Regions from separate parts of the Nonomuraea sp. JJY05 genome, predicted to be linked through region 2. Evidence: riboswitches for the same ligand, from Rfam matches in the RefSeq annotation. Region 2 holds a riboswitch; the other holds the start of a gene.
The links. Region 2 has a riboswitch for cobalamin ahead of ACFKCF_RS19335 (CbtB-domain containing protein). Riboswitches for the same ligand answer to the same signal wherever they lie in the genome.
Positions count from the first base shown of each region.

Region 1: it holds a riboswitch for cobalamin, as region 2 does, so the genes downstream of both, ACFKCF_RS04990 (ribonucleoside-diphosphate reductase subunit alpha) here and ACFKCF_RS19335 (CbtB-domain containing protein) in region 2, are expected to answer to the same signal.

Region 1 is NZ_JBIEIS010000003.1:188,064-192,726, forward strand. It holds gene glmS (glutamine--fructose-6-phosphate transaminase (isomerizing)) at 1-722, shown strand, start outside; gene ACFKCF_RS04980 (SAM-dependent methyltransferase) at 781-1,566, shown strand; gene ACFKCF_RS04985 (Bug family tripartite tricarboxylate transporter substrate binding protein) at 1,643-2,590, shown strand; cobalamin riboswitch at 2,595-2,792, shown strand; gene ACFKCF_RS04990 (ribonucleoside-diphosphate reductase subunit alpha) at 2,917-4,663, shown strand, end outside.
Region 2 is NZ_JBIEIS010000011.1:156,011-160,673, forward strand. It holds gene ACFKCF_RS19325 (histidine phosphatase family protein) at 1-308, opposite strand, end outside; gene ACFKCF_RS19330 (CbtA family protein) at 254-985, opposite strand; gene ACFKCF_RS19335 (CbtB-domain containing protein) at 995-1,183, opposite strand; cobalamin riboswitch at 1,218-1,347, opposite strand; gene ACFKCF_RS19340 (dienelactone hydrolase family protein) at 1,451-2,191, shown strand; gene ACFKCF_RS19345 (cytochrome P450) at 2,196-3,389, opposite strand; gene ACFKCF_RS19350 (GbsR/MarR family transcriptional regulator) at 3,511-4,032, opposite strand; gene ACFKCF_RS19355 (cytochrome P450) at 4,135-4,663, shown strand, end outside.

The DNA of each region.
Region 1 (4,663 bases), on a different contig from region 2:
GCGGCCGCGTCATCGGCATCGTCAACGCGGTCGGCAGCGCCATCGCCCGCGAGGTGGACGGCGGCATCTACCTGCACGCCGGTCCTGAGGTCTCGGTGGCCTCGACCAAGGCGTTCACCTCGACGTCGCTGGCGTTCGCGCTGCTCGCGCTGCACCTGGGCCGGGTGCGCGACCTGTCGCCCGCCGACGGGCGGCGCATCGTGGAGGGCCTGCGCAGACTGCCGGGACAGATCGAGGAGATCCTCACCCAGAGCGACAAGATCGCCGAGCTGGCGCAGAAGTACGCCAAGCACCCGAGCATGATGTTCGTGGGGCGCGTGCGCGGCTACCCGGTGGCCAGGGAGGGCGCGCAGAAGCTCAAGGAGATCTCGTACGTGCACGCCGAGGCGTACCCGGCCAGCGAGCTGAAGCACGGGCCGCTCGCGCTGATCGGCCCCGACATGCCCACGGTCGCCATCGTCCCCGATGACGAGCTGCTCGACAAGAACCTCACCACGCTGGGCGAGATCCGCGCCCGCGGCGGGCAGGTGCTCATGGTCGGCCACCGCGAGCCCGACGCCAAGCTGGCCGACGACGTGATCGTGATCCCCAGGAACGAGATCGAGCTGGACCCGATCCTGCTCACGATCCCGCTGCAGCTGCTCGCGTACTACGCCGCGGTGGCCCTTGGCAGGGATGTGGACAAGCCGCGCAATCTCGCCAAGAGCGTCACGGTTGAATAAACAGGCTAATTTGGCCTCAAACCTCGTTATCTTGCTGCGGACGACATAAATTCGATACGTGCGGCAGTTCGACGCTGAGAGGCCCAATCTCGCACGCATGTACGATTACATGCTCGGCGGGAAGGACAACTTCGCGGTCGACCGCCAGGCCATCGAGCAGCTCGCCGAGCTGATCCCGGAGGCGGTCCCGCTGGCCCGCGCAAACCGGGCCTTCCTGCAGCGTGCCGTACGCTACGTGGCCGCCGCCGGGGTGCGGCAGTTCCTCGACCTGGGCAGCGGGCTGCCGACCCAGGGCAGCGCCCACGAGGTCGCGCCCGAGGCCCGGGTCGTCTACGTCGACCACGATCCGGTCGTCGCCGCACACTCCACGGCCCTGCTCAGTCATTCAGGGCCCGGACGTCCGGGCAGGGCCGCCCTCGTCGAGGCGGACCTCCTGGACCCCGACACGGTGCTGGCGCGGGCGGGCGGCTTCCTGGACCTGCGCCGGCCGGTCGGCGTGCTGCTCGTGTCGATCCTGCACTTCCTGCCGGATTCGGCGCGCCCGCAGCAGGCCGTGGCCGCCCTGCGCGAGCGGCTGGCGCCGGGCAGCTACCTGGTGATCACCCACGCCACCTCGATGGGCCGCCTGGAGGGCGGGCGGCGCTACCGGGGCGCCTCCTCGGACGAGCCGGGCGGCGGCACCGACCGCACGCCCGCCGAGATCCGCGCCTTCTTCGGCGACTTCCCGCTGGAGCCGCCGGGGCTGGTGCAGGCCGTCGACTGGCGTCCCGATCGGCCCAAGCTGGTGGGGGACTGGTCGCTGCCGTCGTCCCTGATGGCGGGGGTCGGCAAGAAGCCATTATGAGAAGTATGTGTATCTCTGCGCATTGTGTCGATAACCTAGAGTAAGCGGTGGCTCGCTAAGCTCGGGGGAGAGGCACATGCGCCGTCGGCGGTTCTTCGCATGGGGGCTGGGCCTGGCCGCGTGCGCGGCCGGCTGCGGGACGGAGCGCTTCGCCGGGAGCGCGGCGGGCCTGCGCACCCGGTTCTCGATCAACCCGCAGGGGCGTCGCTGGGCGCGCGTCGGGCAGGCGCTCACCGGCGCGGCCCGGGCGGCCGGATACGAGACCACCGGGGGCACCAGGATCATGGTGACCGGCCTGCCGGCGCTGGCGGCCGCCGAGCTCAACAACGGCCAGACCCTCCTCGACACCGCGACCCCCCTGTCCAGGCTCAGCGGCGAGGTCGAGGTCGTGGTCGTGCCCGCCCGGTCACCGTTCCGGGACTTCGAGGGTTTCGGCGCGCACCTGCTCGCCCGTCCCGGCCAGACGCAGCTGGCGGGCGGACCCCAGGGCGAGCCCGACCACCTGCTGTTCGGCCTGATCGCCAGAGGGCTCGGGGCCGACACCCGCCAGCTCGACTACACCGACTACCCGAGCAGCCAGGAGGCGGTCACCGCGCTGCTGTCGGGCAAGGCCGCGGCGGCCACGGGCCCGCTGGCCGACTGGCGCGCGAGCATCAAGGCCGGCCGGGCCAAGGCGCTCGCGGTGTCCTCGGCCAGGCGGGTGCCCGGCCTCGACGTGCCGACGCTGCTGGAGTCCGGCGTACGGGTCGACTTCGCGGACTGGGCGGCGGCCTTCGGACCCGAACACATGCCGGACGAGAGCCGCGAATCGGCCATCCGCATGTGCGAGGACGTGACCGGCTCGGCCGGCTGGGAGGAGGCCTGCCGGTCCGCCGGCTGGATCTCGATCCCGCTCAGCGGCGCCGACTTCGAGCAGTGGCTGGGCTCCGAGGTCGAGCGCACCCGCGCCGTCCTGCGGGATCTCGGTCTGCTCGACACCACCAAGGCCACAACATGCTGGGGTAGTTGCGGGAACGGCCACTAGATGTAGGATCCTGCTCGTCGCTGGTTCGCCTCTCCGGAGGCGGAGCAAAAGGGAACCCGGTGTGATTCCGGGGCTGCCCCGCAGCGGTGAGCGGGAACGACCGCCGTCAGGTGCACTGGAGTGATCTGGGAAGCGACGGCCAGTAGGAGCGATCTGCGTGCGCCCGCGAGCCCGAAGACCTGCCAGCGGTGTGCCCGGGCCGCCCGCCCGGCACGAAGTGACCATGGCCTCGCGGGAGGGCCGGGGAGCGAAACGGCCGGGGGATGATCCGTGCCGCCGTGCTCTCGCGCGCCCTCACGGGGGACGAGCTCGCGAGGAGAGAGCACGTGACGCAGATCATCGAGGTCGACCGCCGTCTGGCCATCGAGGAGGCCGCCGCCCGGGTCATCGCCGACCCGGCCAACTCCCGGGTCGCCGCCCGCCTCCTGGCCGAGGAGATCGCCGACGAGGCCGCCGCGCACGGGGTGCGGACGTTCTCCGAGTCCATCGCCGCCACCCACGCGGCCGGGCTGATCCAGGACGGGCTGGTGGAGTTCGTCGCCGCGCACGCCGCCGAGCTGGACGCGCTGGTCTCCGCGGAGGCGGACGATCGGTTCGAGTATTTCGGGTTGCGCACCGTCTACGACCGCTACCTGCTGCGCCACCCCGAGACGCGGGCGGTGCTGGAGCGCCCGCAGCACTTCTTCCTGCGCGTGGCCTGCGGGCTGTCGGAGTCGGTGGCGGAGGCCGCCGAGCTCTACGCGCTCATGTCCACGCTGTCGTACCTGCCCAGCTCGCCCACGCTGTTCAACTCGGGCGCGCGCCGCCCGCAGCTGTCGTCGTGCTTCCTGCTCGACTCGCCGCGCGACGAGCTGGAGGCGATCTACGACCGGTACGGGCAGGTGGCGCGGCTGTCGAAGTACGCCGGAGGCATCGGCATCTCCTGGACCCGGGTGCGCTCGCGTGGCTCCCTGATCCGGGGCACGAACGGCCACTCCAACGGCATCGTCCCGTGGCTGCGCACGCTCGACTCGTCCGTCGCGGCGGTCAACCAGGGCGGGCGGCGCAAGGGCGCGGCCTGCGTCTACCTGGAGACCTGGCACGCCGACATCGAGGAGTTCCTGGAGCTGCGCGACAACACCGGCGAGGACGCCCGCCGCACCCACAACCTGAACCTGGCGAACTGGGTGCCCGACGAGTTCATGCGCCGGGTGGAGGCGGACGAGGTCTGGTCGCTGTTCGACCCGAAGGAGGTGCCCGACCTCACCGACCTGTACGGTGACGCGTTCACGCAGGCGTACCGCGCGTACGAGGCCGCCGGGCGACATGTCCGGCAGATCCCGGCCAGGACCCTGTACGGCCGGATGATGCGCACGCTCGCCCAGACCGGGAACGGCTGGATGACGTTCAAGGACGCCGCCAACCGCACCTCCAACCAGACCGGCCGCCCCGGGAACGTCATCCACCTGTCGAACCTGTGCACCGAGATCCTCGAGGTCACCAGCGACGCCGAGACCGCGGTCTGCAACCTCGGCTCGGTCAACCTGGCCGCCTGCCTTGCCGACGGCGGCGTGGACTGGGACCGGCTGCGCGCCACCGTGCGCACGGCCGTGCGCTTCCTGGACCGGACCATCGACCTGGGCTTCTACCCGACTCCCGAGGCCGCGGCGGCCAACAAGCGCTGGCGGCCCATCGGGCTCGGCGTCATGGGCCTGGCCGACGTGTTCTTCACGCTGCGGCTGCCGTTCGACTCGCCGGAGGCGCTGGAGCTGTCCACCCGGATCGCCGAGGAGATCGCGCTGGCCGCGTACGACACCTCGGCCGACCTGGCGGCCGAGCGCGGCCGGCACCCGTCGTACGCCGAGACGCGGGCGGCCGGGGGAGTGCTGCACCCGGACCACTACGTCACGAGCACGGATCGCTGGGACGCCGTGCGGGACAAGGTCGCCCGCACCGGCCTGCGCAACTCGCTCATGATCGCCATCGCGCCCACCGCCACGATCGCCTCCATCGCCGGCTGCTACGAGTGCATCGAGCCGCAGGTGTCTAACGTCTTCAAGCGCGAGACGCTCTCGGGCGAGTTCCTGCAGGTCA
Region 2 (4,663 bases):
CGCTCGTACGGCAGGCCACGCCACCGGCCGCAATCCACCTCCGCCAGCGCCGGCACCACCCGCACCTCCAGCCCGAGGGCGGCACCGGTCTGACGAGCGGCAGCGCTGGGCGCCACCCACCCCGCCCCAGCCACCGTCCGGGTCAAGGCGGTGGCTCTGGCCAGGCTCGCCGCGTCGGCGTCCTCGTCGGGCGCGGGGAAGCAGGCGGCCCGCATCCCCGGTGTGCTCGCGTGCCGTACGAACAGCACCCCGCTCAGCCCGGTGAGGCGGCGATCGCCGTACGGCGGGCCGCGCGGTCGGCGACCCACCCGAACAGCACGCCGAAGGCCGCCCAGAAGACGAGCTGCGTCCCCAGCGACGCCAGCCTGAACTGCCACAACAGCGTGGCGGGGAAACCTTCGGGCACCTCGTCCACGGTCGGCAGCAGGGCCCACGCCGCGACCACCGGAACCAGGAACGCCGCCACCGCCGCACCCCACCGCGCCCACGGCCCGGCGGTGACCCGGCGCGCGGTGGCCACCGCGATCGCCGTCGCGGCCAGCCCGACGAGGATCGTGACCACGTAGAGGAGGGTGCGGCTGTTGATCGTCTCCGGATCCCCCACGGCAGGCGGGTTGGCCGGATATTTCACGAACGGCACAAGGATCACCGCCACGAACGCCGTCCCGGCGGCGGCGAGGGCCAGCCCGCCGTCCGACCGGGGGCCGACCCGTCCGCGCAGGCCCGCGTACACGAGGGCGAAGATCCCTCCCACGGCCAGCCCGTACAGGCCCGTGGCCAGGAAGAGCCCGGCCTTCTGTCCCGGCCTGCTGACGAGTGCCTCCTCGCCGTGGTCATGGCCGGGCGCTTCCTGGGCGGCGTGGCCCTCCTCCAGCGCGATGGCGCTGTCCACCCCCGGTTCCCCGAAGGCGAAGGCGAAGCCGCCCGCGATCAGTCCGGCCAGCAGGCCCAGAAGCAGGCCCCTGACCAGCAGGGTGCGTACCATGCGCGTGCCTCAGTGGCAGGGGACGCCGAGCAGGTGGCGCCCGTCGTGCATGAGTTCGTGCAGGTAGGCACCGGTTTGCGAGATGGCCCCGTTGTCCATCAGCACCAGGTAGGCGACCAGCAGCAGCACCGGAACGGCGAGCAGCCACAGCCGCAGACGGGGGAAGGGGATTGCCGAAGGAGTGGACAGACCACTCATACATGCCTCCTCAGGGATGACGCGTCCCAACCAACGAGGTCACGAAAGTCCAAGCGACCTGGCTCCCGGGATCTACGTCCCGGATACAGTGGCGCGTCCGCACCGGCATCTCACCGGATTTCCCTTGGACAACCGTGAAATCTACCGGAATTTATCCCTTCCTCCCGTTCGCGTCAATGCCGCCTATCCCCTTTCCGTCCCTCGCCAGGCGGGACAAGTGAGGTGTTACGTTACGTTCCTTGCCCTTGGGTCGGTTAAGGACTGCTGATGAGACAGGACGTACGCATCCCGCTGCCGAACGGCGGCTCGCTGGCCGCGACGGTGGCGCTGCCGCAGGGAACGGCGCCCGGGGCCGGGTGGCCGGGCGTGGTGGTCCTGCACGAGATCTACGGCATCGAACCGGACATGCTGGACGTGGTGGACCTGTTCGCCGAGCACGGGTACGCGGCCGTCCTACCGGATCTCTACAGCCACGGCACCAGGGTCGCGTGCCTGGCGCGGGCCATGCACCAGTTCGTGACCGAGAAGCCGGGTCAGCCGGCCGCCGACATCGACGCCACCCGGCAGTGGCTGGCCGGCCGCGACGACGTCGACGGCGACCGGCTCGGCGTGATCGGCTTCTGCATGGGCGGCGGGTTCGCCCTCGCGTACGCGGCGAGCGCGCCGCCCGGCGTGCGGGCCGCGTCGGTCAATTACGGCGCGGTCCCCCGCGACCAGGAGCGGCTGCGGCCGGTGTGCCCGGTCGTGGGCTCCTACGGCGGCCGCGACCAGGGGTTCCGGCCGCACGGCGCGCGGCTGCGGGAGCACATGCGGGCGCTCGGCATCGAGCACGACGTCGAGATCTATCCGGACGCCGGGCACTCCTTCATGACCGACGGCCATCACCCCGTGGCCAAGCTCGCGCTGTTCCCGCTGCGTCACGGCCTCGTCCGCGCGGCGGCGGACGAGGCGTGGCGGCGCACGTTCGCCTTCTTCGACAGGTACGTGGCAGGCCGCGAGCAGGGGTGAGGCGTCAGACCAGGGGCAGGCGCCGCACACCGGTCATGGTCGGCATGGGCATGAACACCACGGGGTCATCCGGATCGGTGCGCAGGTGGTCGAACCGGTCGAGCAGGATGTTCAGGGCGACCCGGCCCTCCAGCCGGGCCAAGGGGGCGCCCAGGCAGAAGTGGATGCCGCGGCCGAAGGCGAGATGCGGGTTGGGGTCGCGGCGGGGGTCGAAGACGTCGGGGTCGGTGAACTGCCGGGGATCCCGGTTGGCCGCCCCGAGCCAGGCCAAAACGGTCTGGTCGGCCGGGATCGTCACGCCGCCGAGCTCGGTCTCGCGGGTGGTGGCGCGGGCAAGCAGGGCGAACGGGGTGAAGAAGCGCAGGGACTCCTCGATGATCGCCGGGATCGCGGCGCGGTCGGCCCGTGCCCTCTCCTGGTGCTCGGGGAAGGCGTCCAGGGCCAGCACCGTGTTGCCGAGCAGCATCGTCGTGGTGACGTGCCCGGCCAGCAGCAGGACGATCGCGAAGTTGACCACCTGCTCGTCGGGCAGGTGGTCGCCGTCCACCTCGGCCTCGACCAGCTTCGTGAGCAGGTCGGCGCGCGGCTGCCGCCGGCGTTCGGCGGCGTGGCCGCCGAGATAGGCGGACATCTCCCACCACGACTTCATCGTGGTCTCCGTGTCCTGCTCCCGCCGTTCGAAGAGATCGTCGAACGAGACCTTGGTGTCCTGCCGGAACAGCGTGTCGGCCCACTGCTTGAACAGGGCGCGATCGCTGCTGGGCACGCCCAGCAGCTCGGCGATGACGATGACCGGGAGCGGGTAGGCCAGGTCGCGCACCAGCTCGAACCCGCCGCGCTCGCGCGCCGCGTCGAGCAGTTCGTGGGTGACGGCGGCGATCCTCGGCTCGAGGTCCGCGACGACCTTGCGGGTGAAGGCGCTGCTGACGAGCTTGCGCAGCTTGCCGTGCGCCGGCGGGTCGATCTGGGTGATGAAGCCCTCCAGCGACAGCCCTTCCGGCTTCTGCTCCTGGGGGGTCACGCGAAGGACGTCGGAGGAGAACGTCGCTGGGTCGCCGAAGATCTCGTGCACTTCGGGGTAGCCGTAGACGTTCCACATTCCGGCGGCGGCGTGGTGCTCGACCGGCCCGCCCGGCCGCGGGCCGTGCAGCCAGAAGTGTTGTTCGGGGATGTTGTACCGCTCGACGATGTCAGACATCGTCACTCCCTTGGTCGTTGGATGAATTCCCGGTTGAGCGGATCGCACGACCCGGCAGGGGACGCGGTGGCGTCGTGCCGGGGTCCTGCGGTGAACGGCACGTGCTCCTCGACGATCGTGTTCATCCGGAGCCCTGATCGTCGTCTTTCAGCCGCTTGCGATACTCCTCCCAGCGCTGGAGCGACTCGTCCGCGTCGCGCACGAGGAAGGCGAAGAACTCCCTGGTCTCCTCCAGCAGCGCCCGCTGCTCGGCGCGCTCGTCGCCGAGGGTCGACAGGCCGAGGCCCAGCACCTCCGCGATCGGATCGAGGATGGCCAGCCGGACCCGCAGGATGTGGGCCCATCCCCCGCGAACGACCTGGTAGCGGTGCTCACGACCTGACGTGGGGACGCGCTCGACCATCCCGCCGGCCTCCAGCTGCCTGGCGACCGTGCTGACCATGGTCTTGCTGACGCCGAGCTCTTCGGCCAGATCGGTGAGCGACTGGTCCGGCGGGTCGCAGATCAGCAGCCACGCGTACAGGCGGCCCATCGTCCGGCCTCCGGCGAGGCGCTCCATGAGGAGCCCCATCCGGTCGACGAACTCGCTCTCCTTCTGATCCACCTTGGCAACTCCGTGAGCGTCGTAAAGCACGTACTTCACGAAGTCTACGTCGCCGCCTCGCCGGCGCGCGTTGCCGAGCGGTCGCAGATCAAGATACCTTCATCATTCAGATGATGTAATCATTCGAATTTGAGGAGTGGCATGGCCGACGTGCCCGAGATCGACCTGACCGACCCCGCCGTGCTGGCGGACCCGTTCACCGCGTACACGAGCGCCAGGGAGCAGTCGCCGGTGGCGCGGCTGGTGGCGCCGGGGTTCGGCCCGTTCTGGGCGGTGACCCGGCACGCTGAGGCCAGGGCGATGCTGAACGACCCCAGGCTGGCGACGAACGAGCACAGCTACCAGCGGCCCGACGTGCCGGAGCACTGCCTGCCGTACCTGCGGACCATGTCGGAGATGAACGGCGCCGAGCACGCCCGCCTGCGCCGGCTGGTCGCGCCCGCGTTCACGCCGCGCAGGGCGGCCGAGTTCGGACCGCGCATCGAGGCGATCGTGGAGCGGCTGCTCGACGAGCTGCCTACCGAGCTGCCCGACGGGCCGGATCTGCTGGCGCACTTCGCGGGCCCGCTGCCGATCGAGGTGATCTGCGAGCTGGTCGGCATCCCCGTCGCCGACCGTCCCCGCTGGCGCGAGTACGGCGCCGCCGTCGCGGCCGGGCACGGGGAGAGCT